2 regions of the Cellulosimicrobium sp. MI9406 genome follow, and region 2 is predicted to be linked to the other one. Evidence: predicted binding sites of a transcription regulator. Region 2 holds the regulator's gene; the other holds the start of a gene.
The links. Region 2 encodes Rex, which represses fermentation and respiration genes when NADH is low (regulators of the CRP and FNR family bind a similar motif). Its sites were predicted from a motif close to CTTGTGAANNNNTTCACAAG; they were not measured.
Positions count from the first base shown of each region.

Region 1: a site for Rex is predicted at 1,550-1,569, ahead of pflB (formate C-acetyltransferase). Genes of this name have one in related genera too.

Region 1 is NZ_JALIZI010000006.1:67,054-70,417, reverse strand. It holds gene pflB (formate C-acetyltransferase) at 1-1,300, opposite strand, end outside; gene MT994_RS12305 (glutamate--cysteine ligase) at 1,679-2,776, shown strand; gene dxs (1-deoxy-D-xylulose-5-phosphate synthase) at 2,867-3,364, opposite strand, start outside.
Region 2 is NZ_JALIZI010000003.1:44,355-47,718, reverse strand. It holds gene MT994_RS05905 (HAD-IB family hydrolase) at 63-935, opposite strand; gene MT994_RS05900 (glutaredoxin family protein) at 985-1,275, shown strand; gene MT994_RS05895 (redox-sensing transcriptional repressor Rex) at 1,332-2,006, shown strand; gene MT994_RS05890 (YceI family protein) at 2,127-2,678, opposite strand; gene MT994_RS05885 (MarR family transcriptional regulator) at 2,842-3,364, shown strand, end outside.

The DNA of each region.
Region 1 (3,364 bases), on a different contig from region 2:
CGATCGCCGCGTCGTCGCCCCAGTGCTGGCGGATGAGCTCGTCCGACTCGTACTGCACGGCCGAGGTGTCGATCGAGACCTGCGCGCAGTAGTCCTTGAAGCCCTGCGGCAGGTCCGGGCTCCAGAAGACCGTCATGTTCGGCTCGGGGGCCGGCCCGAGGTTGTAGAGCGTCTGGAGGAACCGGAACGAGTTCTTCGTGACGAGCGGGCGCCCGTCCTCGCCCATGCCGCCGATCGTCTCGGTGACCCACGTCGGGTCGCCGGAGAACAGGGCGTCGTACTCGGGCGTGCGCAGGAACCGCACGATGCGGAGCTTGATGACGAAGTCGTCGATGATCTCCTGCGCCTCGGACTCCGTGATGCGGCCGGCCTCGAGGTCGCGGTCGATGAACACGTCGAGGAACGTCGACGTGCGGCCGAGGGACATCGCGGCGCCGTTCTGCTCCTTCACCGCGGCGAGGTAGGCGAAGTAGAGCCACTGCACGGCCTCGCGGGCCGTCGTCGCCGGGCCGGAGATGTCGTAGCCGTACGAGGCCGCCATCTCCTTGAGCTCGCCCAGCGCGCGGATCTGCTCCGCGTGCTCCTCGCGCTCGCGCACGACCTTCTCGCTGAAGGGCTGCGTGTCGAGACCGAGCTTGTCGAGCTTCTTCGCGGCGATCAGCGCGTCGACGCCGTAGAGCGCGACGCGGCGGTAGTCGCCGATGATCCGGCCGCGGCCGTAGGCGTCGGGCAGGCCCGTGATGATGTGCGAGCTGCGGGCCGCGCGCACGTTCGGCGGGTAGACGTCGAACACGCCCTGGTTGTGCGTCTTGCGGTACTCGGTGAAGACCTTCCGCAGGGTCTCGTCGACCTCGTAGCCGTACGTCTCCAGCGCGCCCTCGACCATGCGCCAGCCGCCGTTCGGCATGATCGCGCGCTTGAGCGGGGCGTCGGTCTGCAGACCGACGATCACCTCGTGCGCCTTGTCGATGTAGCCCGGCGCGTGCGCCGTGATGCCGGCGGGCGTGTGGGTGTCCACGTCGTAGATCCCCATCTCCCGCTCCTCCGGGAACATGGCGGACAGCGTGCTCCAGATGCCCGTCGTGCGCTCCGTGGGGCCGGCGAGGAACGACGCGTCGCCCGTGTACGGGCGGTAGTTGCGCTGGATGAAGTCACGCACGTCGACCGTGTCGCGCCACGGGCCGTCGGTGAAGCCCTCCCACGCAGGGACGTGCGCGGTGTCGCGCTGCGGGTCGACGGCGCCCGCCCCCGTCGCGCGGCCGCCGCTCGTCGTGCCGGTTGCCTCGGAAACGCTGGTCATCTGGACCTCCCTCGTGCCTGACGCGCGGGTCCGCGCGCCGGCCGGACCCGCCGGCCTCGCGAGGTCCCGGGTGGGGCCCTCGGCCGAGGTTCCGACGGGCTCCTTCGCCACCTCCAGGCTAGGTTCCCGGAGCCCGCCGCGGAGGCGTTCGGGACCGCCTGGGGACCTAGGTCCCGAGGCGGGCGGGACCCGGCAGGAACGGCAGGATTCCGGGGTTCCTCGCCCCCGCGACACCCCTGCCGAGGAGGTCTTGTGATGACCTTCACAAGCCCTCCGGCCCTCCCCCTGGGGACCCCGCGCCGCCGTCGTGACGCACGACACGGGCGCGCGTCACACGCTCGCCGGACGTGCCGCGCGCATCCGTGTGAGACTGCCCGGGTGAAACGCACCGTAGGGGTCGAGGAAGAGTTCCTGCTCGTCGGCGACGACGGGCAGCCCGTCGCCCGCGCGGCCGAGGCCCTCGAGGCCTCCGGCACGGACGACAAGGGCGGGGGCACCGGCTCGCTGGAGTCGGAGTTCATGGAGGAGCAGCTCGAGACGGCGACGCACCCGCGCCGCGAGATCGACGAGCTCGCGACCGAGATCCGCGAGGGCCGGCGTCGCGCCCAGGAGGCCGCGGACCGCGTCGGGGCCCGCGTCGCCGCGCTCTCGACGTCTCCCCTGCCGTTCGAGGGCACGACCGTGTCGCGCCTGCGCTACCTCGAGGCGCGCGCCGCGTTCGGCCTCACGGCGCGCGAGCAGCTGACGAGCGGCTGTCACGTGCACGTCGCCGTCGCGGACGACACCGAGGGCGTCGCCGTGCTCGACCGGATCGGGCCGTGGCTCGCGACGCTCCTCGCGCTGAGCACGAACTCGCCCTTCTGGCAGGGCCAGGACAGCGGGTACGCGAGCTTCCGGTCGCAGGTCTGGTCGCGCTGGCCCACCTCCGGCCCGACGCGCGCGTTCGGCTCGCCCGAGGCGTACCGCGCGGCGGTCGACGGCCTCGTCGCGACCGGGACGATCCTCGACGAGAACATGGTCTACTTCGACGCCCGCCTGTCGTCGCGCTACCCCACGGTCGAGATCCGCGTCGCGGACGTGTGCCTCGACCCGGACACCGCGACGCTGCTCGCGGCGCTCGCCCGCGGTCTCGTCGAGACGGCGGCCCGCGAGTCCGCCGACGGCGCGCCCGCGCCCGAGCTGCGGCCCGAGATCCTGCGCACCGCGTCCTGGCGCGCTGGCCGCTCGGGCCTCGAGGAGGACCTCGTCTCGCCCCTCACCTGGCGCCCGGCCCCCGCGCACGACGTCGTGGGCCAGCTCGTCGCGCACGTGCGCGACGCGCTCGTCGACGCCGGAGACCTGGACGCGGTGACCGAGCTGCTCGGGCGCCTGTGGTCCGGGGGCAACGGCGCCGCCCGGCAGCGCGCGTGGCACGCGGCGTCCGGCGGCGACCTGCGCGCCGTCGTCGAGCACGCGGTCGAGGTCACCCACTCCTGACCGACGCGACGGCCCGCAGCGCACCTGCGCCGCGGGCCGTCCGCATGCCTGGGGCCGTGCACCCGGGGGCCGGGTGCACGGCAGGGGTCGTCAGCCGCGTGCGAGCGCCGCGAGCGCGTCCAGCACGTCGCGCGCGACGTCCGCCCCGGTGAGGCGGTACGCGGACACGACCTGGTCGCGCGTGGCGTGGTCGAGGAACTGCGCCGGGAGACCGATCGGGTGCACGGGCGTGCGCACGCCCGACTCCAGCGCCCGCTGGGCCAGCAGCGCACCGACCCCGCCGTCCACGACGCCGTCCTCCACCGTCACCACGAGGTCGTGCTCCCCGGCGAGCTTGACGAGCGCGCTCGGCAGCGGGAGCACCCACGTGGGCGACGCGACCGTGACGTCGACGCCGTGCGCGGTGAGCGACTCCCCGGCGTCGAGCGCGACGCGGGCCATCGAGCCCAGGCCGACGAGCAGGACGCGGCGCGGACTTCCGGGCGCCGCCGCCGCAGGGGCGGCCTCGTCGCCCGCGCCCGCGGGCACCGCGAGCAGGTCCACGCCGTCGACGGACTCGACGGCGGGCAGCGCGTCCGAGACCGCGCC
Region 2 (3,364 bases):
TCGAGCCCGGCCCCTCCCGAGGGACCGGGCTCGACGCGTTTCCGGGCGCGGCCCGGGCGGGGTCAGAGGCGGGCGATGCGCCGGTCGACGGCGCGGCGCACCGAGCGCAGGACGAGCGCGGCGGCCCAGGCGGCGCCGGCCCAGCTCGCGGTGCGGACGCTGCTGCGCGCGACGCGGCGCCGGCGCCCGCGGAACTCGCGGATGGGCCAGCCGACGTCCTGCGCGTGGCGGCGCAGGCGGGCGTCGGGGTTGATGGGGCACGGGTGCCCCACGGCCTCCATCATCGTGACGTCGTTGAGCGAGTCGCCGTACGCGTACGACGCCTCGAGGTCGATGTCCTCGCGCTCGGCGAGCGCCCGCACCCCGGCGGCCTTCGCGCGGCCGTGCATCATGTCGCCGACGAGCCGTCCCGTGTAGAAGCCGTCCTCGTGCTCGGCGACGGTGCCGAGCGCGCCCGTCGTCCCGAGCCGGCGCGCGATGAGCTCGCCGATCTCGACGGGGGTCGCGGAGACGAGCCACACCTGGTGCCCGGCCGCCAGGTGCTCGTCGAGGAGGCGACGCGTGCCGGGGTAGATGCGCAGCGACAGGACGGTGTCGTAGACCTCCTCGCCGATCGCGGTGACCTCGGCGACGGAGCGCCCGGCGATGAGCGCGAGCGCGCGCGACCGGATGCGGTCGATCTGCTGCTTGTTCTCGCCGAACACGAGGTACCGGGCCTGGTGCACGGCGAAGCGCACGATGTCGAGCGTCGAGAAGAACTCGCGCTGGTACAGGGCACGCGCGAGGTGGAACGACGAGGCGCCGCGGATGATCGTGTTGTCGACGTCGAAGAACGCGGCGGTGCGGTGCGGCGGCCCGGGAGCGCGCGCGGGCGCCTCCTCGGGGAGCGTCGGCCGGGAGGTCGGGTCGGGGCCCGGGCCGGGAGACGTCGCCATGCCTCCACTCTAGGCGGTCGGGCTGCCGGGGCCTCGTACCCTGGGAGGCGTGAGCACCTCCGACGCCCCCGCCCCCGTCCTGCTGTTCGGCCGCGCGGGCTGTCACCTGTGCGACGACGCGCGGACGGTCGTCGAGGCCGTGTGCGCCGACGCGGGCGTCGCGTGGGCGGAGGTCGACCTGGACGCGCCGGGCACGGACCCGGCGCTGCGCGAGCAGTACGGCGAGTACGTGCCGGTCGTCACGGTCGGCGGGGTGCAGCAGGGGTTCTGGCGCGTGGACGCGCGCCGGCTGGCGCGTGCGGTGGCCCGGATTTCGGCGCCGCGCGCGGACCTGGGATGATTCCTCCCGTGGAGCGTGACCGTCGACGAGGACGGTCCCTGGACGACGGAGTGACGGTGGCTGAGCAGGTAGTCGGTGAGGTGACGGCGCCGGGGATCCCGAGCGCGACGGTGGCGCGGCTCCCGTCCTACCTGCGCGCGCTGCGGGACCTCGTGGCGCGGGGCGTCGGGACGACGTCGTCGGTCGAGCTCGCGGAGCTGTCCGGCGTGGGCCCGGCGCAGCTGCGCAAGGACCTGTCGTTCCTCGGGTCGTTCGGCACGCGCGGCGTGGGCTACGACGTCGACTCGCTGGCGCAGTACATCACCGAGGCCCTGGGCCTCGTCGACGAGCACCGCATCGCGATCGTCGGGATCGGCAACCTGGGGCACGCGCTCGCGAACTACTCGGGCTACGAGCAGCGCGGCTTCCACGTGGCGGCGCTCCTCGACGCGTCGCCGGACGTCGTCGGGACGCGGGCCGCGGGGCTCGTCGTCGAGCACGTCGACGCGCTCGAGGAGGTCGTGGAGCGCGAGAAGGTGTCGATCGTCGTCCTCGCGACGCCTGCGGCGCACGCCCAGGCGGTCGCGGACCGCGTGGTCGCGGCGGGGGTGCGCGAGATCCTCAACTTCGCGCCGCGCGCGCTCCAGGTCCCGGCGGACGTCGACGTGCGCGGCGTCGACGTCGGCAGCGAGCTGCAGATCCTCGCGTTCCACTCGCAGGCCCGCGCCCTCGCGGCGTCGCAGGAGCGCTGAGCGGCCCCGGCGCCCGGACCCGGGGACGACGAAGGGCCGCGTGCCGGTGCACGCGGCCCCTCGGGGCGGCACCCCTGCCGGAGGGCGCCGGTCTCGCCCGGGACGTGCCCGGGACGACGGTCAGGCCTGCTTGATGGCCGAGACGTCGAGCGCGATCTTGATCTTGTCGCCGACGAGCACGCCGCCGGTCTCGAGCGCGGCGTTCCAGGTGAGGCCGAACTCCTTGCGCGAGATCTCGGTGGTCGCCTCGAAGCCGGCGCGCGGGTTGCCGAACGGGTCGGTCGCGGTGCCCGCGAACTCCGTCTCGAGCTCGACCGGCTTGGTGACGCCGTTGATCGTCAGGTCGCCGGCCACGACGTAGTCGTCGCCGTCGCCCGTGATGCGCGTCGACGTGAACGTCCACGTCGGCTTGTTCTCCGCGTCCCAGAAGTCGGCGCTGCGCAGGTGGTTGTCGCGGTTCTCGTCGCCCGTGCTCACGGACGCGGCGTCGAGCTGGGCGGTCACGGACGTCGACTCGAGGTCGTCGCCGACGGTGATCGTGCCGTCGGTGATCGCGAGGGTGCCGCGGACCTTCGAGATCCCGGCGTGGCGGACGGTGAACGACGCCTGCGAGTGCGACGCGTCGAGGGCGTAGGTACCGGCGGTGAGGCCGGCGGGCAGCGACGAGGCCATGGGTGCTCCTGCGGGTGGTCGGGGTCCTGGCGGACCAAGTGGTTGAACGTTCAACTTCGGAACGAGCGTATCAACAGCACCCCTCGGTCCGTCTATTCCCGTGGGGTGGAACAATGTTCCGACGCCCCCACGCCCCCAGCCCCTCCCGCACCGCCGAGGACCCATGACCCGCAACGACGTCGACACCCCGACGGCGAGCACCGTCCGCACCCCCGCAGTCCCCGCCGTCGAGCCGCGCTGGCTCGACGCGGAGCAGCAGCGCCTGTGGCGCGCGTACCTCGACGGGACCGTGCGCTTCATCGAGGCGCTCGGCCGGGACCACGAGGAACGGTCCGAGGTCTCGCTCAACGAGTACGAGCTGCTCGTGCGCCTCTCCGAGAGCCCCGACCACACGCTGCGCATGTCGGCGCTCGCGGACGGGCTCGCCCGCTCGCGCAGCCGCGTGACGCACACCGTCGCGCGCATGGAGGCGCGCGGCCTGGTCCGGCGCTCCGCGAGCTCGGGCGACCGCCGCGGCGTGAACTGCGCGATGACGAGCGAGGGCTACCGCGTGCTCGTCGCGTCGGCGCCCGCCCACGTGGCGGCCGTGCGCCGGTACCTGGTCGACGTGCTCACGCCGGAGCAGTTCCGGGCGCTGGGCGAGGCGATGGCGGCCGTCGCGGAGGCGTGCAAGGCCGACCGGGACG